3 regions of the Streptomyces sp. NPDC005811 genome follow, and region 1 is predicted to be linked to each of the others. Evidence: riboswitches for the same ligand, from Rfam matches in the RefSeq annotation. Region 1 holds a riboswitch; each other region holds the start of a gene.

Region 1 (7,647 bases):
CGCCGCGCACTTCACCAATGCGCTGAACCTCAGCACGAGAACCGGCGACCTGAAGTGGGAATCCATCGCCCGCTACAACCTGGCGTGGACACTGCGGGTCGCCGGCCGGTACGAGGAGGCGTACATCCAGCAGAAACAAGCCCTGGAACGGCACACCGACGAGGCGAACCAGCGCAGTCAGGCGATCAGCCTCAACGAGCTCGCCACCATAAGTCTCGTCCTCGACCGACCGCAGCGGGCCCTTGACCATCTCCTGGCCGCGCTCCCCCTGTGCCGGGAGGCGGAGGACCTGCTGACGGAGGCCGCGGTCCTCCACCAGATGGGCGAGGCCGGTACTCGCCTGGAGGACCGAACCTCGGCCCTCGACTGGTACGGGCAAGCCGTCGCCATCCGGCGCAGGGCGGACGACCGTCCCGGTCTCGCGGAATCCCTCATGGCGCTGGGCCGACTGCGGATCGAGTCGAACCTCGATGTGGCCCGCGAAGCACTGACCGAGGCACTGAAGATCATGGAGCTGCTGAAGGATCCGCGGGCCGAGGAGGTGCGGGACCTGCTGAACAGCATCCCGTGACAGGGCACGAGCGCCTTGGGCATGGAGAAACCTACGAGACGGGTTCCCTTCGCCGGCATGGTCCGGATCAGGTGTTGGGGGTCGCCTTCCGGCCCGACTGCTGCCTTCCGGCCTCTCAGCCCTACCGTCGACGTCGGCCTCAGCGGATGCCTTCGCGTCGCGCTGCGGTCGGCTACTCCGGTCGGACTCCCTCACTCGCCTCGTAGGCCACTAACAGGATAAGCCGGACGGAGGGGGATGAAACCCCCGGAGGTCAAGATTTTTCGGCCCGGCTCTCAGTCCTCCGGTGGGAACACCGCCTCCCCGCTGTCGAGCAGGGTGATCGCGATCGCCTCCACCGGGCAGCTCTCCGCCGCCGTCAGCACCCGCTCGTTCGCGTCCGCGTCCGGGGCGACCGGGTGGGACTGACGGGCGGTGTCGAGGCGGAAGCCGTCCGGGGCGTGGTGGATGCACTGGGCCGAGCCGATGCACAGCGAGCGGTCGACCTCCACGTGCCAGCGGTCCCCCATGGCCGGGTCAGCCTTCCCAGCCCGCCGGCAGATGGATCATCTTGTGCTCCAGGTACTCGCCGAAGCCCTCGGGCCCGAACTCCCGCCCCAGTCCGCTGTTCTTGTAGCCGCCGAACGGGCCGAGCATGTCGAGGCTGAAGGTGTTGACGGAGTACGTCCCGGTACGGACCTGGCGGGCGACCCCGATGCCGTGCGCCACGTCGGCCGTCCACACGCTGCCGCTCAGCCCGTAGTCGGAGTCGTTGGCGATCTTCAGGGCCTCGGACTCGTCGCCGTAGGGGAGCAGACAGATCACCGGGCCGAAGATCTCCTCGCGGGCGATCCGCATGGAGTTGTCGACGTCGCCGAAGAGGGTCGGCTCGACGTACCAGCCGCGGTCCAGCCCCGCCGGACGGCCGCCGCCCGTCAGGACCTTCGCGCCCTCCTCCTGGCCGATGCGGATGTAGTCGAGGTTGCGGCGCTGCTGGCGCTCGGCCACCAGGGGGCCCACCTGGGTGGCCGGGTCCAGCGGGTCACCGACGACGAGGGCGCTCGCGGCGGCGGCGAAGGCGTCGGCGAACTCGTCGTAGCGCGAGCGCGGCAGCAGGATGCGGGTCTGGGCCACACAGGCCTGCCCGTTGTTCATCCAGGCGGCCGGGACGATCCCGGCGACCGCGGACTCCAGGTCGGCGTCCGGCAGCACGATCGCGGCCGACTTGCCGCCGAGTTCCAGCGTGACGCGGGTGAGGTTGCGGGAGGCCACCTCCATGACCCGCTTGCCGGCCGCGACCGAGCCGGTGAAGGAGACCTTGTCGACGCCGGGGTGCCCGACCAGGTACTCGCTGACCTCGCGGTCCGCCGGCAGGATCGACAGCACACCCTCCGGCAGCCCGGCCTCCCGCGCGATGTCCGCGAGCAGATAGGCGTCCAGCGGCGACTCCGGCGACGGCTTGAGGATCACCGAGCAGCCGGTGAGCAGCGCGGGCGCGAGCTTGGCGGCGGCGACGAACTGGGGGACGTTCCAGGGGACGACGGCCGCGACCACGCCCACCGGCTCGCGCCGTACGAGGATCTTCCCGAGCACGCCGTCGCGGCGCTCCTCGTAGGTGAAGTTCCGGGCGACGGCGATCGCCGCGTCCCAGACCATCATCGCGCCGAGCGCCTGGGCGAGGACGCTCCAGGAGTACGGGGAGCCGTTCTCGGAGGAGATCACGCGGGCGATCTCCTCGTGGCGCATCGCGATGCCGTCCTTGATCCGGCTGACGACCGCGATCCGCTCGTCAAGGGAGAGCCGGGACCAGGGCCCCTCGTCGAAGGCCCGCCGGGCGACGGCGACGGCCCGGTCCACATCGGCCGCCGAGGCATGCGGCACCCGCCCGATGACCTCCTCGGTGTGCGGCGAGATCACCTCGATGACGGCATCGCCCAGGGGGTCCGTCAACTCTCCGCCGATGAACAGCTTTCCGTGTTCCACGAGCTCAGCCATGGCCACTGCCTTCGTCCGCATCATTTCTGACGGTGTTTCAGAAACTGATACCAGTTCTAGTTATAGTGGGCAATGGCCATGGATCGGCCGGGGGACGGAGGGCAGATGGCGGCGACGTTCGATCACGGCGGGGGTGTGCGGTCCCTGCGGGTGCCGATTCCGGACAATCCCCTGGGGTTCACGCTGGTGTACGTCGTGGACACCGACCGGGGGCCGGTGCTGGTCGACACGGGGTGGGACGACCCGGCGTCGATGGACGCGCTCGTCGACGGGCTCGCGGGCTGCGGTACGGCCGTGTCGGAGGTGCACGGGGTCGTCATCACGCACCACCATCCCGACCACCACGGGCTTTCGGGCCAGGTGAGGGAGGAGTCCGGGGCGTGGGTGGCGATGCACGCGGCGGACGCCTCGATCGTGCGCCGGGCGCGTGAGACCCGCGCCGAGCGCTGGTACACGTACATGGCGGACAAGCTGGCCGCGGCCGGTGCCCCCGAGGAGCACATCGCGCCGATGCGGACGGCCCGGCGGCGTACGCTCCCCGGGCTCTCGCCCGCGCTGCCCGACCGGGAGATCGTGCCCGGTGAGTTCCTCGACCTGCCCGGCCGCCGGCTGCGGGCGATCTGGACGCCGGGCCACACCCCCGGCCATGTCTGCCTCCACCTGGAGGAGGAGCACCCGGCCGGCCTCCCGGGCCACGGCCGGCTGTTCTCCGGGGACCATCTGCTCCCCGAGATCAGCCCCCACATCGGGCTCTACGAGGACCCCGACGACACCACGGTCACCGACCCCCTCGGCGACTACCTCGACTCCCTCGAACGCGTCGGCCGGCTCGCCCCCGCCGAGGTCCTCCCGGCCCACCAGTACCCCTTCACCGACGCCCCGTCCCGGGTGAGGGAGTTGCTCACCCATCACGAGGCCCGTCTCACCGGTCTCCTCACCCTCCTCGCCACTCCCCTCACCCCCTGGCAGCTCGCCGAGCGCATGGAGTGGAACCGCCCCTGGGAGCAGATCCCCTACGGCTCCCGCACCATCGCCGTCTCGGAGGCGGAGTCCCATCTGCGGCGCCTGGTGAAGCTGGGGCGGGCGGAGGCGGTGCCGGGGAGCGACCCGGTGACGTACGCGGCCACCTAGGGCCTGCCCCAGGGGAAGCCGGGGGTGCGTGGGAGCGGTGCCGTTCACGGGAGGGAACCGCTCCGTTCACACCGTGGGCCTACGGTGCTCCCACCTCTGTCCCGGACCCCTAGGTGCCGTCACCCATGGACCCGATCGCCCAGCTTCACGCGGAACGTGCCTGCCTGCGGCTGCTCCTCGACCTCGTCGTCCGCCTCGACGTCGGCGAACCCGGCTCCGTGGCCGAGCTGTTCACCGAGGACGGCGTCTGGGTCTGGCCGGAGGGCGACCGGCTGGTCAAGGGCCGCGCCGCCCTGCGCGCCCACTTCGGCTCCCGTCCCGCCGACCGGCACGCCCGCCGGCTGATGGCGGACGTCCGGGTCGACGTGACCTCCCCGGACACGGCGACCGCCACCTCGTACTTCACGACGTACCGCACGCACACCGCCCCGCCGACACCCCCGGCCCCGACCCCGGCGCCCGTGGGGATCGGGCATTACGAGGACACCCTGTGCCGCACCACCGACGGCTCCTGGCTCCTCGCGGCCCGCACCCTGCGCCTGCCCTGCGACCGCCCGACACCCCGCCTCTAGCGCAGATCCCGGGCGGCCTGCGAGCGGATCAACTCCCCTGCCGCGCCCAGGAGTCCGACCTCGTCCTCGCTCATCGTCGGATTCGCCGCCCGCCGCCGCAGCGCCTCCCGCAGGCCCTCCTCGTCGAGCCCGGAAGGGCCGGCCAGCAGCCCCGTCAGGGTCGCGCGGGCCGCCTCGGCGTACGGCTCGGCGGAGACGGCCGCCTGGGCGAGGATCACCGCGGACATGCCCCAGTCCAGACCGGGGTCGCCGTCCTCCGCGGTGCCCCAGTCGATGACCCGGGGGCCGTCGGCGGTGAGGATCACGTTCTCGGGGTGGAGGTCCAGGTGCAGGACGCGCAGACCGGGCCGGGACGGGGAGCGGCCGGGCACGGCGTGCAGTTCGCGCAGCAGCCGGGCGAGGAGGGCGCCCGCCGCCGCGGGGCCCAGCGTGCCCGCCGCGAACGCCTGGAGCATCGTCGGCCCCTCCAGCCGCTCCATCACCAGGTCGGTGCGCGAGGGAGCGGTGCGTACGGCGGGCGCGGGATAGCCGTGCCGCCGTTCGTGCTCCATGACCGCCGCCTCGGCGGCCGCGTCGCTCCAGCCCTCCCGGTCGCGGCGCAGCACCCACGCCCCGTCGATCTCGTACACGTCCGCCGTCCGGCCGGAGCCGAGCAGTCTGCCCGGGACCGGTGCCCTCCCCGTAGTGGTCATGGCCAGAACCTAGCGGGGCGGGGCGGGCTGCGGCGCATGTCTCACAGCCACCCCTCAGCGCCCTGGCTACCAGCCGGTACAGTGTGCGGGTCGTCATCACACCCGTACGGGGGGAAGCCGGTGCAAACCCGGCGCTGACCCGCAACCGTGAGCCACCCCCGGGTGGCGAGCCGGACTGCCCCGTACGGAAGTTGACCGGCTCTCGTGCGCGGCGTCCCGCCGCCGTACGGCACCGTCGAGGTCTACGGAGTCGAGCCGCCGGGGTGTCCCGTGCTGCCCGGCTCCCGGACCTCCCGACCGGGAGAGGCACCCGCCGATCATGAAGTTCCGCCGCAGCGCCGGCGCGGTCGCTCTGACCGCCGCCACGACCCTGCTCACCGTGCTCGGCGGCTCCGCGCCCGCCACGGCCGCCACCCTGTCGACGTCCCCGTCGGCCGCCCTGCCCGCCGGGCTGTACGGCACCGGCGACCCGACGTACGACGGAGTGTGGCGCCAGTCGCTCGCGCTGCTCGCCCAGCGCACGGTGGGCGTGTGGCCCGCGCGCGCGTCGGTGGACTGGCTGGCGGGGCAGCAGTGCGCGGACGGCTCCTTCGCCGCGTTCCGCGCCGACCCGGCGAAGGCCTGCGACGCGAAGACCATGGTGGACACCAACAGCACGGGGGCGGCCGTCCAGGCGCTGGCCGAGATCGGCGGCCACGAGGCGCGGGTCAGGAAGAGCGTGGCCTGGCTGAAGTCCGTCCAGAACGCGGACGGCGGCTGGGGCTACTCCCCCGGCGGGGCCACCGACGCCAACTCCACCTCGGTCGTCATCGGCGCGCTCGCCCAGGCCGGCGAGACGGTGCCGAACGTCCGCAAGGACGGCAGGTCCCCCTTCGACGCCCTCACGAAGCTCGCCCTGCCCTGCACCGGCGAGGACGCGGGCGCCTTCGCCTACCAGCCCGACAGGAAGGGCGCGCTCACCGCCAACGCGGACGCGACGGCGGCGGCCGTGCTCGGGATGAACGGCGAGACACCGGCCGTGACCCGCCAGGACGACGCCGACTCCGCGCCGGCCTGCGCGAAGGTCCCCGCCGACGAGCCCGAGCAGGCCGGGGAGAACGGCGCCGTCTGGCTCGCCCGGGCCCTCGCCGAGGACGGCCACCTCACCTCCGCGCTGCCCGGCGCCGGGGAGCAGCCCGACTACGGCAACACCGCCGACGCGGTCGTCGCCCTGTCCGCCGTCGGCCTCAACGACCAGGCCACCGCGCCCCTGCGCTGGCTGGAGGCGCACTCCGCCGACTGGGCCGCGCAGGCCGGCCCGGCCGCGTACGCCCAGCTGATCTTCGCGGCGCACGCCGCACGGGACGGCGACGTCCACGACTTCGGCGGCCGGGACCTGGTCGCCCTCCTCAACGCGACGGGCCCTGCCCCCGAGAGCGTGGACGACGTCGAGACGGCCGGCCCGAGCGCCGCCGCCGAGGACAAGGACAAGGACGAGGGGAGCCTGAGCACCGTCTGGACCGTCGGCGCCGGTCTCCTCGTCGGCGCGGTGGCCGGCTTCGTCCTGATCGGCCGCGGCCGCAAGCGGCGGCAGCCGTGATCCGGCCCGCCCGCACCCTGCTCCGGCCCGCCCGCACCCTGCTCCTGCCGGCCCTGGCGCTGCTCCTGCTGGCCGCGGCCCCCGCCCCGGCCCACGCCACCGGCTACCGCTACTGGTCGTTCTGGGAGCGCACCGGCGACCGGTGGACGTACGCGACCGAGGGCCCGGGGACGGCGCGCCCGGCCGACGGCACCGTCCAGGGATTCCGCTTCGCGGTGAGCGCGGACTCCGCCGACGCGTCCCGCCCCCGCGGCGCGGCCTCGTTCGGCGCGATCTGCGCCCGTACGCCCGCCCGGTCCGGCACGAAGCGCGTCGCCCTGGTCATCGACTTCGGCACCCGGTCCGACGCCCCCTCGGGCGAGACCCCGCCCGCCCTCCGATGGGCCTGCGCCCAGGTCCCCCCGACCGCGACCACCGCCGAGGCCCTCGCCACGGTCGCCCAACCCCTCCGCTACGACACGAACGCCCTCCTCTGCGCGATCGCGGGCTATCCGAGGACGGGGTGCGGAGAACAGGTGTCGACAGCGAAGAAGCCCACCGTCAAGGACACCGGCCCCTCGGTGGGCGTGTACGCGGGCGCGGCGGCGGTGGCGGCCCTGGCGGGAGCGGCACTCTGGCAGGCCCGGCGGCGGAGACATGGGTCGTAGCCCGCTCGACGCACCGCGCCTCGCGTCACCGCGCCCCGCGCCACCACCCGCCGCGCCACCGCACCCGATCCACCCCGCCGCCTGGTGGCTCTGGTCCCTCTCCCTCGGCACGGCCGCCACCCGCACCACCAACCCCCTCCTCCTCTCCCTTCTCCTCGCCACCTCGGCCTACGTCGTGGTCACCTGCCGCCCCCGCACCCCGGCCCCCTGGGCCCGCTCCTACCCCGCCTTCCTCAAGCTCGCCCTGGCCGTCATAGCCGTCCGGCTCCTCTTCACCGTCGCCCTCGGCTCCCCCGTCCCCGGCACCCACACCCTCCTCACCCTCCCCGAGGTCCCCCTCCCCGCCTGGGCGCAGGGCATCCGCCTGGGCGGCCGGGTCACCGCCGAGGCCCTCCTCTTCTCCTTCTACGACGCCCTCCGCCTCGCCACCCTCCTCGTCTGCGTCGGCGCCGCGAACGCCCTCGCCAGCCCGTCCCGGCTG
Region 2 (7,647 bases), on a different contig from region 1:
GCCGGGCTTCTTCGCCCAGCCCCTTCCGCGCGGCCTTCCGGTGTGTTCGGCTAGCCGGCGTTCGCCATGTCCTTCGGCTGATCGGTGTGTGCCGCGCCCTCGTCCCGGCTCTCGCCGAAGGCCCGGCGGCCCGGGAGGATCGCGAGGACGATCAGCGTGCCGGCGGCCATGATGATCCCGCCGATGAGGCTGGTCTGCGCGACGCTGTGGGCGAAGGCCTCGTGCACCGCGTCGAGCAGTGCCTGGGCCTGCCGAGGACCACCGGCCGGGTTCTTGGCGATCTGCTCGGCGACCGCGATGCCGCCGCCCACCGAGTCCTTCGCCGTGTCCAGCGCGGCCACCGTGAGATGACCGCCGACCAGGTCGGTCAGCTTGTCGCGGTAGGCGGTGCCCAGCAGCGAGCCGAGCACGGCGATACCGAGGGAGCCGCCCAGTTCCAGCGCGGTGTCGTTGGCACCGCCGCCGACGCCCAGCTCGGACTCCGGGAAGGACCCCATGATCGTGTCGGTGGCCGGGGACACGCTCAGGCCGATCGCGAACCCGAGCAGCAGCAGCGAGGGCAGGAAGTCGGCATAGCCGGAGCCGGTCCCGACGCGGGTGAGCAGGAAGACGCCCGCGCTGCCGAGGGTCATCCCGGCCACCACCATGGCCTTCACGCCCAGCCCCGGGGTCAGCCGCCCGGTGACCGCCGCGCCGGCGAACACCGCACCGGCCAGCGGCAGCAGCCGGACCCCGGTCTCCAGCGCGTCGTACCCGAGCACGAACTGCAGGAACTGGGTGGAGTAGTAGATCGAGCCGAAGGTGCCGAAGAAGAAGAACAGCACCGCGAGCATCGACCCGCTGAACGCCCGCCCGGCGAACCGGCGCACGTCCAGCATGGGGTGCGGGTGGCGCAGCTCCCAGGCGACGAAGGCCGCCAGGCCGACCCCGGCGACCACGGCCGCGGTGACCGGACCGGCGCCCCACCCGAAGTGCGGGCCCTCGATGGTGGCGTACACCAGGGAGCCGACGGAGACGATCGACAGCAGTCCGCCGACGTAGTCGATCCGGCCCATGCCCGCCGCCCTCGACGGCGGGACCAGGACGAGCGCGCCGACGACGGCGACGACCGCGATGGGGACGTTGATCAGGAAGGTGGAGCCCCAGGCGTGGTCCCGGAGCAGCCGGCCGGCGACCAGGGGGCCGACCGCGATGGCGAGACCGGAGGTGGCGGTCCAGGCCGTGATGGCCCGGGCGCGTTCCCGCTTCGGGAACATCGCGACGAGCAGCGACAGCGTGGCCGGCATGACCACCGCGGCGCCGACGCCCATGATCGCGCGGGCCGTGACGACCAGGGCGGTCCGGTCGACCAGGCTGCCCATCACCGAGCCGCCCGCGAAGATCAGCAGGCCCAGGACCAGGGCGCCTCGGCGGCTGTACTTGTCGCCGATCGAGCCGAGCACCAGCATCAGCGCCGCGTACGGGACCGTGTAGCCGTCGATGACCCACTGCAGGTCGCTGCTGGAGAGGTCCAGGCCCTTCGTCATGTCGGGCGCGGCCACGATCAGCGAGGTGTTCGCCATGACGACGATCAGCAGGCTCAGGCAGAGCACGAGGAGCGCCCACCAGCGCCGTGCGTACGGCCCGGTCATCTTCTCCACGGGTGTGTTGGCAAACAAGGGCATCGGGGACTCCTAGCGGCGACGAGATAATTGCCCACTGATGTGCAGAGTATTTGATTGCCCAGTGGTGTGCAAATAATCCCCCGGCCCCGGAAACGCCGAAGGGGCCCTCCGGGGAGGGCCCCTTCATCGCGTCGACCGGTCACACCCTCAGTCCAGGACGTCGGGCTCCACCGCCGTCACGTCCGGCGCGACCTCCTCGACCACCGCACCCGCGCGGTCCGTCGGCACCCCGGCCGCGATGAGCGTGACGACGGCGGTCCGGGTGCCGTCGTCCTCCAGTGCGCCGGTGTTGACCTGCTCCAGCAGGGCGAAGTGCATGGCCTCCAGACCGGCGCTCAGCACGGCGGGCGGCAGCTGGGTGTGGAAGACGCCGTCCCGCTGGCCGCGCTCCAGGATGGAGGTGACCTCGGCGCGGGCGGGCGCCAGGATCTCGGCGACGCGCTCCATGCCGAGATCGCGCCGGGCGAGCGCGAGCAGCAGCCGGTACCGGTCGCCGACGGGCCAGATGCAGCGCACGAAGTGGGCGAGCGCCCGCTCGGCCGGCTCCTCCGGCCGTCGGGCGGTCTCCAGCACCCCGCGCAGCGTCTCGGACGCCTCCTCCGCGAGCGCCTCCAGCAGCGCGGCCCGCCCGGGGAAGTGCCCGAACAGGGTGCGCCGTACGACACCGGAGGCGCGCGCCAGCTCCTCCAAGGTGACGTCGGGGTTCCGGCCGAGTTCCCGGCGGGCCGTGGCGAGGATGCGCGCCCGGTTGGACCGCGAGTTTCGGCGCTGCGGCTCCCGGGCCACGGGCTTGGTCACGGGGCACCTCGGTGATCGGCGGTGACGACGGGACGCCCATTCTGGCACGGGTCCCACCGGCCCCTCCGGCCCCGTCCGGCCCAACGGAACCCCGTTCCGGCGGCTCCGTACGCCACCATAGCGGGGCGAACCGGTCCCGACGCGACACACCAAACTTGGCTTCATCGCTTTCTTGAACTATTCGTGTTTAGCCCGGTAGGTTGTCCGCATGACCACGCCCCAGCCCCGAACCGTCGCCGAAGAGCTGCGCGGTGCCGGCCTGCGGGTGACGGCCGCCCGCGTCGCGCTGCTGGAGACCGTCCGCAGCGGTGACCACCTCGATGTCGAGACGATCGCGTCCGGAGTGCGCGACCGCGTCGGCCACATCTCCGTACAGGCCGTGTACGAGGCGCTGCACGCGCTGACCGCGGCCGGACTCGTCCGCCGTATCGAACCGCCGGGCAGCCCCGCGCGGTTCGAGGGGCGCGTCGGGGACAACCACCACCACCTCGTGTGCCGCTCGTGCGGCGTCGTCGCCGACGTCGACTGCGCGGTCGGCCACACCCCCTGCCTCACCGCGTCCGACGACCACGGCTTCGCCATCGACGAGGCCGAGGTCATCTACTGGGGCCTGTGCCCCGCCTGCTCCACCGCCGGTACCGCAGCAGCACCGTGATTTCCCCTTCGGAAGGAATCCCCCCTATGTCCGAGAACCCCTCGTCCGAGGCGAAGTGCCCCGTCGCCCACGACCGTGCGGCACACCCCACCCAGGGCGGCGGCAACCGCCAGTGGTGGCCGGAGCGGCTCAACCTGAAGATCCTCGCCAAGAACCCGGCGGTGGCGAACCCGCTCGGTGAGGACTTCGACTACGCGGAGGCGTTCAAGAACCTCGACCTGGCGGCCGTCAAACAGGACATCGCCGCGGTACTGACGGACTCCCAGGACTGGTGGCCGGCCGACTTCGGCAACTACGGCCCGCTGATGGTCCGTATGGCCTGGCACAGCGCGGGCACCTACCGCATCTCCGACGGCCGCGGCGGCGCGGGCGCCGGCCAGCAGCGCTTCGCGCCGCTGAACAGCTGGCCGGACAACGGCAACCTGGACAAGGCCCGCCGTCTGCTGTGGCCCGTGAAGAAGAAGTACGGCCAGGCGCTGTCCTGGGCCGACCTGATGATCCTGACCGGCAACGTGGCCCTGGAGCAGATGGGCTTCGAGACCTTCGGCTTCGGCGGCGGCCGCGCCGACGTCTGGGAGGCCGAGGAGGACGTCTACTGGGGTCCCGAGAAGGTCTGGCTGGACGACCAGCGCTACAGCGGCGACCGCGACCTGGAGAACCCGCTCGGCGCGGTCCAGATGGGTCTCATCTACGTCAACCCCGAGGGCCCCAACGGCAACCCGGACCCGATCGCCGCGGCCCGCGACATCCGTGAGACGTTCCGCCGCATGGCGATGAACGACGAGGAGACCGTCGCCCTCATCGCCGGTGGCCACACCTTCGGCAAGACCCACGGCGCCGGCCCGGCGGAGAACGTGGGCGCCGAGCCCGAGGCCGCCCCGATCGAGGCGCAGGGCCTCGGCTGGGCCAGCACCTACGGCTCCGGCAAGGGCGGCGACGCCATCACCTCCGGCCTGGAGGTCACCTGGACCGCCACGCCGACCCAGTGGGGCAACGGGTTCTTCAAGAACCTGTTCGAGTACGAGTGGGAGCTGACCGAGTCCCCGGCCGGCGCCAAGCAGTGGGTCGCCAAGGACGCCGAGGCGATCATCCCCGACGCGCACGACGCGTCGAAGAAGCAGCTGCCGACCATGCTCACCACCGACCTGTCGCTGCGCTTCGACCCGGTCTACGAGCAGATCTCGCGCCGCTTCTACGAGAACCCGGCCGAGTTCGCCGACGCGTTCGCCCGCGCCTGGTTCAAGCTGACCCACCGTGACATGGGCCCGAAGTCGCTGTACCTCGGCGCCGAGGTCCCCGCGGAGACCCTGATCTGGCAGGACCCGCTGCCCGAGGCCGAGGGCGAGGCCATCGACGCGGCCGACGTCACGGCCCTCAAGGCCAAGCTGCTCGCCTCCGGTCTGACCGTCTCCCAGCTGGTCTCCACCGCCTGGGCGTCGGCCTCCACCTTCCGCGGCAGCGACAAGCGCGGCGGCGCCAACGGCGCCCGGATCCGCCTGGAGCCGCAGCGCTCCTGGGAGGCCAACAACCCCGACGAGCTGCGTCACGTCCTCAGCGTCATCGAGGGCGTCCAGGCCGAGTTCAACACCGGCGCCAAGAAGGTCTCCGTGGCCGACCTGATCGTCCTCGGCGGTGCCGCCGCGGTCGAGAAGGCCGCCAAGGACGCCGGCGTCGACGTGGAGGTCCCCTTCACGCCGGGCCGTGTCGACGCGACCGACGAGCACACGGACGCCGAGTCGTTCGCCGCGCTGGAGCCGACCTGGGACGGCTTCCGCAACTACACCGGCAAGGGCACCCGCCTGCCGGCCGAGTACCTGCTGCTCGACAAGGCGAACCTGCTCACCCTGAGCGCCCCCGAGACGACCGTCCTCGTCGGCGGTCTGCGCGTCCTCGGCGCCAACAGCGGCGGCTCCAAGCACGGTGTGTTCACCGACACCCCGGGCGTCCTGACCAACGACTTCTTCGTCAACCTGCTCGAGCTGGGCACGACCTGGAAGTCCACCTCGGAGGACCAGCACACCTTCGAGGGCCGTGACGACGCGGGCAACCTGAAGTGGACCGGCACCCGTGCCGACCTGGTCTTCGGCTCCAACTCCGAGCTGCGCGCCCTCGCCGAGGTCTACGCGAGCGACGACGCGAAGGAGAAGTTCGTGAAGGACTTCGTCGCGGCCTGGGCCAAGGTCTCGGACCTGGACCGGTTCGACCTGGTCTGATCCTGAACCGACCCTGAAGTGAGCGAGGGCGCCCGGGCCTTGTCCCGGGCGCCCTTCGCGTTCAGTTCCAGGGGGTGTAGCCGCCGTCCACGCGGATCGTGTCGATCCCGCTGATGTGCCGGGCGCCGCAGCGGTCCTGGGGCAGGACCAGCTGGGGTCCGGCCCCGTCGAGCGGGGTGTCGTCGATGGTGGTGGCCAGCAGCACGGCGGCGTTGCCGAAGTCGGGGTCGATCTCGGCCCACGACAGCACGGCGTGATGGCCGTCCGCCCCGTGCACGGCGATCAGGAACCGCAGCCGGTCCTTGCGCCGGGCGGGATCGAAGCCGGGCCGGGCCGCCGACAGCACGTCGTGCAGGAGCGGTCCGGTGAACCGGTGGTGCTGGACACCGCTCGTGGCGCACTCGAAGCTGACCGCCGCCCGCCGCTGGGGCCAGGTCAGCAGATCGGCCACGGTGAGCCGGGCCGGCCGGGCCAGATCACCGGCGAGCAGGAGTTCCGCGCCGTGCCCCGCGCCTCGGCTCATGGGCCACCACCTCCCGGGTGACCGTACCCGCGCCGGGGATGCGCACAAACGCATATTCCATTCATATGTCGCGCCACAGCCAGCTTGTGCCATGTGAAGAAGCCCTCATAGCTTGCACATGCGGCTGATCAGCGACGTGGGACCGTCCGTCGGCCCTGTGGTAGCTTGCCGAAGCCAGTCGTACCCCTGTGCGTACGCGTACGCACGACGGGTCAGGGAATCCGGTGCGAATCCGGAGCTGACGCGCAGCGGTGAGGGCGACGGGCGGGGCAACGGCCACTGGACGGCGAACGGTCCGGGAAGGCGCCCCGTCCGGGTGACCCCGAGTCCGAAGACCTGCTGGCGGCCTCCGGCGGCGCAAGGACGCCGGGGGAGCAACCGCACGACCGGGCTTCGCGCATGAGCCCTCGACGCCGAAGGATGTTCCGTGCCGCTCGCACGCCCCGTCCGTCCCACCCTCCCCCTGCTCCTGGCCGGCGCCCTGCTGCTGACCGGATGCGCCGGTTCGGCCGGTTCCGGCGGTTCCGGCGGTTCCGCCGCCGAGGACACCGCGGCCGGGTATCCCGTCACCCTCGACAACTGCGGGGAGAAGGTGCGCGTGGACAGTCCTCCGCGGCGGGCCGTCTCCCTCAACCAGGGCACCACCGAGATCATGCTCTCCCTCGGCCTCGCCGACCGGATGGCGGGCACCGCCACCTGGACCGACCCGGTGGCCGAGGGGCTGGAGAAGTCCGCCGCGAAGGTACGGCGGCTGGCCGACGACGCCCCCTCCTTCGAGAAGGTGCTGGACGCCGAACCCGACTTCGTCGCCGCCTCCTTCGCCTCCACCCTCGGCACCGGCGGGGTCGCCACCCGCGAGCGGTTCGACAAGCTCGGCGTGCCCACGTACCTCTCCCCCGCCGACTGCGTCGGCAAGGACAACAGCGGCGACGGCGACGGCTCGCGCACCGAGCCGCTCACCATGGACGCGATCTACGGCGAGGTCACCGACCTGGCGCGGATCTTCGGCGTCGAGGAGCGCGGCCGTGCGCTCGTCGCCGAGCTGAAGGGGCGGCTCGGCAAGGCCACCTCGGGCCTGGACGCCCGGGGCGTCACCGTCCTGTACTGGTTCGCCAACTCCCGGTCCCCCTACCTGGCGGGCTGCTGCGGCGCGCCCGGCGTGATCACCCGGGAGGTCGGGGCGGAGAACGCCTTCGCCGACACCCACGAGGAGTGGCCCCAGGCCGGCTGGGAGACCGTCGCCGACCGCGACCCCGACGTCCTCGTCGTCGGCGATCTGACCCGCCGGCAGCAGACCGCCGAGACCGCGGCGAAGAAGATCGCGTTCCTGGAGTCCGATCCCGTCACCAGGACCATGACCGCCGTGCGGAAGAAACGGTACGTGCTGCTGTCCGGGCAGGCCATGAACCCGACGATCCGGACCGTGGAGGGCGTGGAGAAGGTGGCGGCGGCGCTGCGCGCGTACGGCCTCGCGGGGTGAGCGACGTCCCGACGGCGGCGGTCCCGCAGGCCTCGGCCGCGGTCCCGGTGGTGCTGCGGCGCGCGCTGTTGTGGGCGGCCGGGCTCGCGCTGCTCGGCGGCTCCGTCGCGGTGGCGATCACCATCGGCCCGGCGGACATCGCCGTCGGTGACGTATGGGCGACGGTGGCGGCCCATCTCGGCTGGGGACAGGGGCGGTTGTCGCCGATCCGGGACGGGATCGTATGGAATCTGCGGCTGCCGCGCACCCTGCTCGCGGCGGTGTGCGGGGCCGGGCTGGCCGTGTGCGGCGCGGTCCTGCAGTCGCTGTTGCGC
Region 3 (7,647 bases), on a different contig from region 1:
CCTCGGCATGTTCCTTCGCATGCCGGCCGGTCGCAGCGGCCCGCCGTTCGCCTGCTTCCGCTCGGCACCGGAACGGCGCTCCCGGTCCGCGGACTCCGCCGCACGCCGACGGGACAGCAGCACCAGGGCGATGAGCAGCTCACGGCTGGGGCCCGGCGGTTGCAGCGCCTGATCGACCAGTTCTCCGGCAGCTCGCTGCCCCAGGTGGTGCAGCACGCGGAAGCCGAAGTAGGCCTGGATGATGCTGTGCGGGAAGCGGACCCTCTTCTCGAACCCCTCCACCAGCCCGAGCTTGTCCGCGTTGCCGGCGAAGCGGGCGAGGACCGCCTGGGCCTGGTCCGTGCTGCTCTCGGTCAGGAGCCGCTGCGCCTCCTCCCCGAGGTTCCTGCGGAGCGAGTTCCAGATCTTCTGCCGGTGCCACTCCGAGAAGGCATGGCCCTGTCTGCCGTTGCGGTCCTGGCGCGGTCCACCCGTCCGCGGGCCTGTCCGAGGCGTCGCGCTCCGTTCGCCGCCCGGGTGGGCGTCGTCGGCGAGCAGCTCGGTGAGGCCCACCTCCAGCTTGTCCTGGAGCAGCCCGATGCACGCCAGGGCGGACACCACCTCGACCGTGTCACGGCGCTCCCGCTCATTGAGCGCCACCTCCTCGCGCAGCAGGCGCTCGCACAGGGTGTCGTTCCACCGCTGCAGCAGCCACAGCCGTAGCGTGCCGCGGTCCCTGCTGCGGGTGTTCAGCCGCTTGGGATCGTCCAGGGCGCCGTGCCGGTGCAGTTCACGGGCGATCTGAAGGTAGACGGGCGACTCGGTCACCTCCGCCGTCTCCACGATCCAGTCCACGCGCCGCTCGTCCGAGTCGGGAACGTGCGCCTGGACGAAGCGCAGGGCCTCCTCCTCGCTCAGTGGTTCCAGCTCCACGATCGCGGCGGCGGTGCTCTCCAGGGGACTGTGCGGCCGCGAGGCGATGACGAGCGGCAGTCTCTCCTTGTGCGCGCGCTCGATGGCCTTGCGGATGATGTTGTCCCGGTTCTGCTGGAGGCGCTCGTCGAGGAGGGCCTCCTCCAGACCGTCGGCTATCACCACCGGCTTGTCATCGGCGAGCAGTTGCTTCCAGACCCGGTCGTTCTTGCCGCGGGCCAGGACGCCCTGGGGTGCCTCCTCGGCGAAGCGCTGCCGGGCCAGGCTCTGGAAGTCCAGGTCGGCATCGCCGTCCACGTCCCGCAGCCGGATCGGCACGGGCACGGCGTGCTCCCGGGCGAGCAGTTCGCAGAGCCGCACCAGGACCGCGGTCTTGCCCGCACCCACACCGCCGACGAGCAGATAGGGTCTGCGCGTGCCGCGGTCCCGCAGCCGTTGGGCGATGACCTCGGCGATCGCCTCACGGCCCACGATCCCTGCGACGTCCTGGCCGGCGGTGAGCACCAGCCGGCGGGGATCCCTGCGAACCTTGGTGAGGTAGCGGCGTTTGGTCCAGCTGTACCAGAAGAACAGGAACAGCGCGGCTGCGATCGAAGCGGTCAGGACCGGGCCGAGGAGGTTCAGAAGGTCCTTGAGCCCCTTGTTCCCCTCGCGCGCATCGCCGAAGCCGGTCGTGTCGCCCGTGACGGCGGTGTACACGTCGTCCCCGCACCAGGCGAGGATCGCCAGGAAGGCGATCAGCCAGATGAGTCTGGTGAGGTTGCCGTAGGAGAACCACCGGTGCCAGGTCTTGGGGCGGGTGACGCCACGGCGGGCTTCCAGACGGATCGTCAGGCGGTGCCAGCGGGCGAGGAGTACGCGTCTGACGCCGTGCCCGGCCCGTCTGAGATGCAGCGTCGCCATCGGCGCGTTGCTGGGCCGCTGCTTGCCCCGGGTGTGACGGACGACCCTGGTCATCTTGTGCTCTCCCTCCGAGAGCTTTCCTCGGGACGGGGGACCTGCGGGCACCGGCACCTCCTTCCATGGAATCACTCCCGCCACACCCCGCAACCCGGGCGCCTCCAGGGAAAATCGGGAGGTCTGCGCGCGCGGCTCCGGCAGACTCGGGGTCATGGACATCGTGATACGGCGGGCGGAGCCCGGTGAGTACGAACCGCTCGGCGACATCACCGCACAGGCCTATCTCCAGGACGGCCTCCTCGACTACGGCGAGGGGGACGAGTATCTGCCGGTGCTGAAGGACGTCGCCGCGCGCGCGGCCGCCGCGGAGGTGCTCGTGGCCGTGGACGGTGACCGGCTCCTCGGCGGTGTCACCTTCGTCGCCGGCCCCGGCCCCGTCGCCGACATCGCGCGGCCCGGCGAGGCCGAGATCCGTGCGCTCGCGGTCGCGCACGACGCGCGGGGCCGGGGTGCCGGGGAGGCTCTCGTACGGGCCTGTCTCGACCGGGCGCGGGCCACCGAGGGCTGCACGGCCGTCGTCCTGTCGACCCAGCGCAGCATGCACACCGCCCACCGGATCTACGAACGTCTCGGCTTCGTCCGTACACCCGGGCGGGACTGGAATCCCGTGCCGCATCTGGACGACGTCACTCTCCTCACCTATGAGTTGACACTCTGACACCACCCCGACACAACATCTGGGGGTGGCGTGACAGGCGAGCACAAGATGTATGCTCATGCTCGTTGTCGCCGCAGGGGAATCCGGTGCGAATCCGGAACTGTCCCGCAACGGTGTACTTGTGCATGTCTGTGCACGAGCGTCAGTCCGAGGACCTGCCGACAGCGCGCCCGGCCGTCCCGGTCCGGGTGCCTTGACGTCCGGGTCTCGTGGAGTGGGCCGGTGGACGCGACGCCGCGCGCGCTCGTGTTGCTGCCCCCTGCCCTCCGCCAGGCCCCCTGCCGAGCGAGGGAGAGCCCCACGTGACCATCGCGCCAGTCGATCCGGCCTCAGTCATCCAGCCGGACACCGACGGTCCCGGTACCGCGCTGCTGCGGACCCTGACCGAGCTGACCGCCGACCTCCCCGACGCCGACCCCGGGCGGGTCGCCGCCGCCGCGCTGCGCGGCCGGTCGGCGCGGGCGGACGAGACGGAGCTGCGCGAGCTGGCCACGGAGGCGGCCGCCGGCCTGATCTCCGAGGACCCCGCCTACTCGAAGCTGGCCGCCCGGCTGCTGACGGTCTCCATCGCCGCGGAGGCCGCCTCCCAGGGGGTCACGTCCTTCACTTCGTCCGTCGCCGTCGGCCACCGCGAGGGGCTCGTCGCCGACCGCACCGCCGACTTCGTACGGCTGCACGCGGCCCGGCTGGACGCGCTGATCGACCCGTCCGCCGACGACCGCTTCGGCTACTTCGGGCTCCGCACCCTCCACAGCCGCTATCTGCTGCGCCACCCCCTCACCCGGAAGGTCGTGGAGACGCCCCAGCACTTCCTGCTGCGCGTCGCGAGCGGTCTCGCCGAGGACGACACGGCGCGCGCCGTGGACGAGGTCGCCGCGCTCTACGGGCTCATGAGCCGGCTCGACTACCTGCCGTCCTCCCCCACCCTCTTCAACTCCGGCACCCGGCACCCCCAGATGTCGTCCTGCTACCTCCTCGACTCCCCGCTGGACGAGCTGGACTCGATCTACGACCGCTACCACCAGGTCGCCCGGCTCTCCAAGCACGCCGGCGGCATCGGGCTGTCGTACTCCCGCATCCGCTCGCGCGGTTCGCTGATCCGCGGCACCAACGGGCACTCCAACGGCATCGTGCCGTTCCTGAAGACCCTGGACGCCTCCGTCGCCGCCGTGAACCAGGGCGGGCGGCGCAAGGGCGCGGCCGCGGTCTACCTGGAGACCTGGCACTCCGACATCGAGGAGTTCCTGGAGCTGCGCGACAACACGGGTGAGGACGCCCGCCGTACGCACAACCTGAACCTGGCGCACTGGATCCCGGACGAGTTCATGCGGCGGGTGAACGCCGACGGGCAGTGGTCGCTGTTCTCCCCCGCCGACGTGCCCGAGCTGGTCGACCTGTGGGGCGAGGAGTTCGACGCCGCGTACCGCGAGGCCGAGAACAGGGGCCTCGCGAAGAAGACCATCCCCGCCCGTGATCTGTACGGCCGCATGATGCGGACCCTCGCGCAGACCGGCAACGGCTGGATGACCTTCAAGGACGCGGCCAACCGCACCGCCAACCAGACGGCGCTGCCCGGCCATGTCGTCCACTCCTCCAACCTCTGCACGGAGATCCTGGAGGTCACGAACGACGGCGAGACGGCGGTCTGCAACCTGGGTTCGGTGAACCTCGGCGCGTTCGTCGACCCGACGAGCGGCGATCTCGACTGGGAGCGGCTGGACGCCACCGTCCGCACCGCCGTCACCTTCCTGGACCGGGTCGTCGACATCAACTTCTACCCGACCGAGCAGGCGGGCCGGTCCAACGCCAAGTGGCGTCCGGTGGGCCTGGGCGCGATGGGCCTCCAGGACGTCTTCTTCAAGCTGCGGCTGCCCTTCGACTCCGCCGAGGCGCGCGCGCTGTCGACGCGGATCGCCGAGCGGATCATGCTCGCCGCGTACGAGGCCTCCGCCGACCTCGCCGAGCGCGGTGGCCCGCTGCCGGCCTGGGAGAAGACCCGTACCGCGCAGGGTGTGCTGCACCCCGACCACTACGGCGTCGAGTTCACCTGGCCGGAGCGCTGGGCGGCGCTGCGCGCGCGGATCGCGAGGACGGGCCTGCGCAACAGCCTGCTGCTCGCCATCGCGCCGACCGCCACCATCGCCTCCATCGCGGGCGTCTACGAGTGCATCGAGCCGCAGGTGTCCAACCTGTTCAAGCGCGAGACGCTGTCCGGCGAGTTCCTCCAGGTCAACTCGTATCTGGTGCAGGACCTCAAGGAGCTGGGCGTGTGGGACGCGCGCACCCGGGAGGCGCTGCGCGAGTCCAACGGCTCGGTGCAGGACTTCGCGTGGATCCCGGCGGACGTACGGGCCCTGTACCGGACGGCGTGGGAGATCCCGCAGCGCGGTCTGATCGACATGGCCGCGGCCCGCACCCCGTACCTGGACCAGTCCCAGTCGCTCAACCTGTTCCTGGAGACGCCGACCATCGGCAAGCTCTCCTCGATGTACGCGTACGCCTGGAAGTCGGGCCTGAAGACGACGTACTACCTGCGCTCGCGTCCGGCGACCCGGATCGCCCGGGCCGCCCAGGCGCAGACCCCGACCACCATTCCGGTGCAGCAGACGGCCGACCCCGACGCCGTCGCCTGCTCCCTGGAGAACCCCGAGTCCTGCGAGGCCTGCCAGTAATGCCCAGCAACAAGAACCTGCTCGACCCCGGCTTCGAGCTGACGCTGCGTCCCATGCGCTACCCGGACTTCTACGAGCGCTACCGGGACGCCATCAAGAACACCTGGACCGTGGAGGAGGTCGACCTCCACTCGGACGTCGCCGACCTCGCCAAGCTGTCCCCGATGGAGCAGCACCTGATCGGCCGGCTGGTCGCCTTCTTCGCGACGGGCGACTCGATCGTGGCGAACAACCTGGTGCTGACGCTGTACAAGCACATCAACTCCCCCGAGGCGCGCCTGTACCTGAGCCGGCAGCTCTTCGAGGAGGCCGTCCACGTCCAGTTCTATCTGACCCTGCTGGACACCTACCTGCCCGACCCCGAGGACCGTGCGGCCGCGTTCGCCGCCGTGGAGAACATCCCCTCCATCCGCGAGAAGGCGGAGTTCTGCTTCAAGTGGATCGACGAGGTGGAGAAGCTGGACCGGCTGGAGAGCACGGCCGACCGCCGCCGCTTCCTGCTGAACCTGATCTGCTTCGCCGCGTGCATCGAGGGCCTGTTCTTCTACGGCGCCTTCGCGTACGTCTACTGGTTCCGCAGCCGGGGTCTGCTGCACGGTCTCGCCACCGGCACCAACTGGGTGTTCCGGGACGAGACCATGCACATGAGCTTCGCGTTCGACGTGGTCGACACGGTCCGCAAGGAGGAGCCGGAGCTGTTCGACGAGCAGCTCCGGCAAGAGGTCACCGACATGCTCCGGGAGGCCGTCGAGGCGGAGTTGCAGTTCGCGCGGGACCTGTGCGGCGAGGGGCTGCCGGGCATGAACACCGATTCGATGCGGCAGTACCTGGAGTGCGTCGCCGACCAGCGCCTGGTGCGGCTGGGCTTCGCCCCGGTGTACGGCTCGGAGAACCCGTTCTCCTTCATGGAGCTCCAGGGCGTCCAGGAGCTGACCAACTTCTTCGAGCGCCGCCCGTCGGCGTACCAGGTGGCGGTGGAGGGCACCGTCGACCTGGACGAGGACTTCTGACGCCCGCTACACACGGGTGCGGATCAACCGCGCCGCGTTTCTGATCTCGCGGTCGATACGGCGGTCCCGGACGGCGCCGGCCACCGCGGGGGCGACCAGGAACGCCAGGATGACGAGGACGGTGAGCATTCCGACGAGGCCTTCGATCTGGTTCGTGTTCATGGACACCACTGTCCCGCCGGACACTCCTTACCGGGAGTGGCAGGACTGCCGTACACCTTCAAATTGCTGCCACTCCGGGTGCACACTGGAGGCATGTTGCGGAACGTGGTCGCCGTCCTGCTCGACGGTGTGCATCCCTTCGAACTCGGCGTGGTCTGCGAGGTCTTCGGCATCGATCGCCGTGACGAGGGCCTGCCGGTGTACGACTTCGCGGTGGTCTCGGCCGAGGGCCCGTCGCTGGGGACCCATGTCGGCGGGCTGAGCGTCTCCACGCCCTACGGCCTGGAGCGGCTGGAGGAGGCCGACCTGATCACCCTGCCCGCCGGGAGCGGCTACCACCTGCGGGAGTATCCGCCGGAGCTGCTCGACGCCCTGCGCCGGGCCGTGGCGCGCGGGACGCGGGTGCTCAGCGTGTGCTCCGGGGTCTTCGTACTGGGCGCCGCCGGGCTGCTCGACGGGCGGCGGTGCGCGGTGCACTGGCACCACGCCGACGCGCTGACCCGCCAGTACCCGCGGGCCGTCGTCGAACCGGACGTCCTCTACGTGGACGAGGACCCGGTGATCACCTCCGCCGGCACCGCCGCCGGGATCGACGCCTGTCTGCACCTCGTGCGCAAGGAGCAGGGGCCCGAGGTCGCGAACCGGATCGCCCGGCGGATGGTCGTCCCGCCGCACCGGGACGGCGGGCAGGCGCAGTACATCGAGCGGCCGCTGCCCCGCTCCTCCTGCGACACGGTCGGGGAGGTGCTGGCCTGGATGGAGGCGCACCTCGACCAGGAGGTCACGGTCGAGCAGCTCGCGGCCCGCGCGCACATGGCGCCGCGCACCTTCGCCCGGCGGTTCCAGCAGGAGACGGGCACCACCCCCTACCGCTGGCTGCTGCGCCAGCGGGTGCTGCTCGCCCAGCAGCTGCTGGAGGCCACGGACGAGACGATGGACGCGATCGCCTGGCGCACCGGCTTCGGCACGGCGGGCGCCCTGCGCCATCAGTTCGTACGGTCGCTGGGCACGACCCCGAACGCCTACCGGCGGACCTTCCGGGGGCCGCAGGCGGTCGCCTGACCGTCCGCGGCCCCCGGCGGGCCCCCGCGCGCTCTCACCCCGGCAGCGCCCGCAGCCGCAGCCGGCGCGGCCGGAGCGTGATGCCTATGTGCGTGCGGTGGTCGGAGCCGGGCGCGGGCTCGAAGCGGAACGCGCTCGCGACCACCGCGGCGATCAGGGTGAGTTCGGCCATCGAGAAGTGGTCGCTCGGGCACTTGCGGTTGCCGACGCC

Evidence for each region. Region 1 has a riboswitch for cobalamin ahead of ABZ490_RS33105 (prenyltransferase/squalene oxidase repeat-containing protein). Riboswitches for the same ligand answer to the same signal wherever they lie in the genome.
Region 2: it holds a riboswitch for cobalamin, as region 1 does, so the genes downstream of both, ABZ490_RS15835 (ABC transporter substrate-binding protein) here and ABZ490_RS33105 (prenyltransferase/squalene oxidase repeat-containing protein) in region 1, are expected to answer to the same signal.
Region 3: it holds a riboswitch for cobalamin, as region 1 does, so the genes downstream of both, ABZ490_RS43415 (ribonucleoside-diphosphate reductase subunit alpha) here and ABZ490_RS33105 (prenyltransferase/squalene oxidase repeat-containing protein) in region 1, are expected to answer to the same signal.

Annotation. Positions count from the first base shown of each region.
Region 1 covers NZ_JBEXXK010000036.1:110,109-117,755, forward strand. Annotated here, with positions in the region: gene ABZ490_RS33075 (tetratricopeptide repeat protein) at 1-571, shown strand, start outside; gene ABZ490_RS33080 (ferredoxin) at 847-1,080, opposite strand; gene ABZ490_RS33085 (aldehyde dehydrogenase) at 1,088-2,545, opposite strand; gene ABZ490_RS33090 (MBL fold metallo-hydrolase) at 2,651-3,676, shown strand; gene ABZ490_RS33095 (nuclear transport factor 2 family protein) at 3,802-4,248, shown strand; gene ABZ490_RS33100 (phosphotransferase) at 4,245-4,940, opposite strand; cobalamin riboswitch at 5,009-5,141, shown strand; gene ABZ490_RS33105 (prenyltransferase/squalene oxidase repeat-containing protein) at 5,260-6,519, shown strand; gene ABZ490_RS33110 (SCO2322 family protein) at 6,516-7,166, shown strand; gene ABZ490_RS33115 (CbiQ family ECF transporter T component) at 7,156-7,647, shown strand, end outside.
Region 2 covers NZ_JBEXXK010000013.1:21,638-29,284, forward strand. Annotated here, with positions in the region: gene ABZ490_RS15810 (MFS transporter) at 51-1,664, opposite strand; gene ABZ490_RS15815 (TetR family transcriptional regulator) at 1,812-2,462, opposite strand; gene ABZ490_RS15820 (Fur family transcriptional regulator) at 2,671-3,117, shown strand; gene katG (catalase/peroxidase HPI) at 3,144-5,330, shown strand; gene ABZ490_RS15830 (molybdopterin-dependent oxidoreductase) at 5,392-5,853, opposite strand; cobalamin riboswitch at 6,012-6,212, shown strand; gene ABZ490_RS15835 (ABC transporter substrate-binding protein) at 6,281-7,333, shown strand; gene ABZ490_RS15840 (iron chelate uptake ABC transporter family permease subunit) at 7,384-7,647, shown strand, end outside.
Region 3 covers NZ_JBEXXK010000062.1:21,336-28,982, forward strand. Annotated here, with positions in the region: gene ABZ490_RS43405 (ATP-binding protein) at 1-1,869, opposite strand, end outside; gene ABZ490_RS43410 (GNAT family N-acetyltransferase) at 2,024-2,530, shown strand; cobalamin riboswitch at 2,576-2,708, shown strand; gene ABZ490_RS43415 (ribonucleoside-diphosphate reductase subunit alpha) at 2,833-5,202, shown strand; gene ABZ490_RS43420 (ribonucleotide-diphosphate reductase subunit beta) at 5,202-6,212, shown strand; gene ABZ490_RS43425 (hypothetical protein) at 6,219-6,374, opposite strand; gene ABZ490_RS43430 (helix-turn-helix domain-containing protein) at 6,468-7,436, shown strand; gene ABZ490_RS43435 (cytochrome P450) at 7,471-7,647, opposite strand, start outside.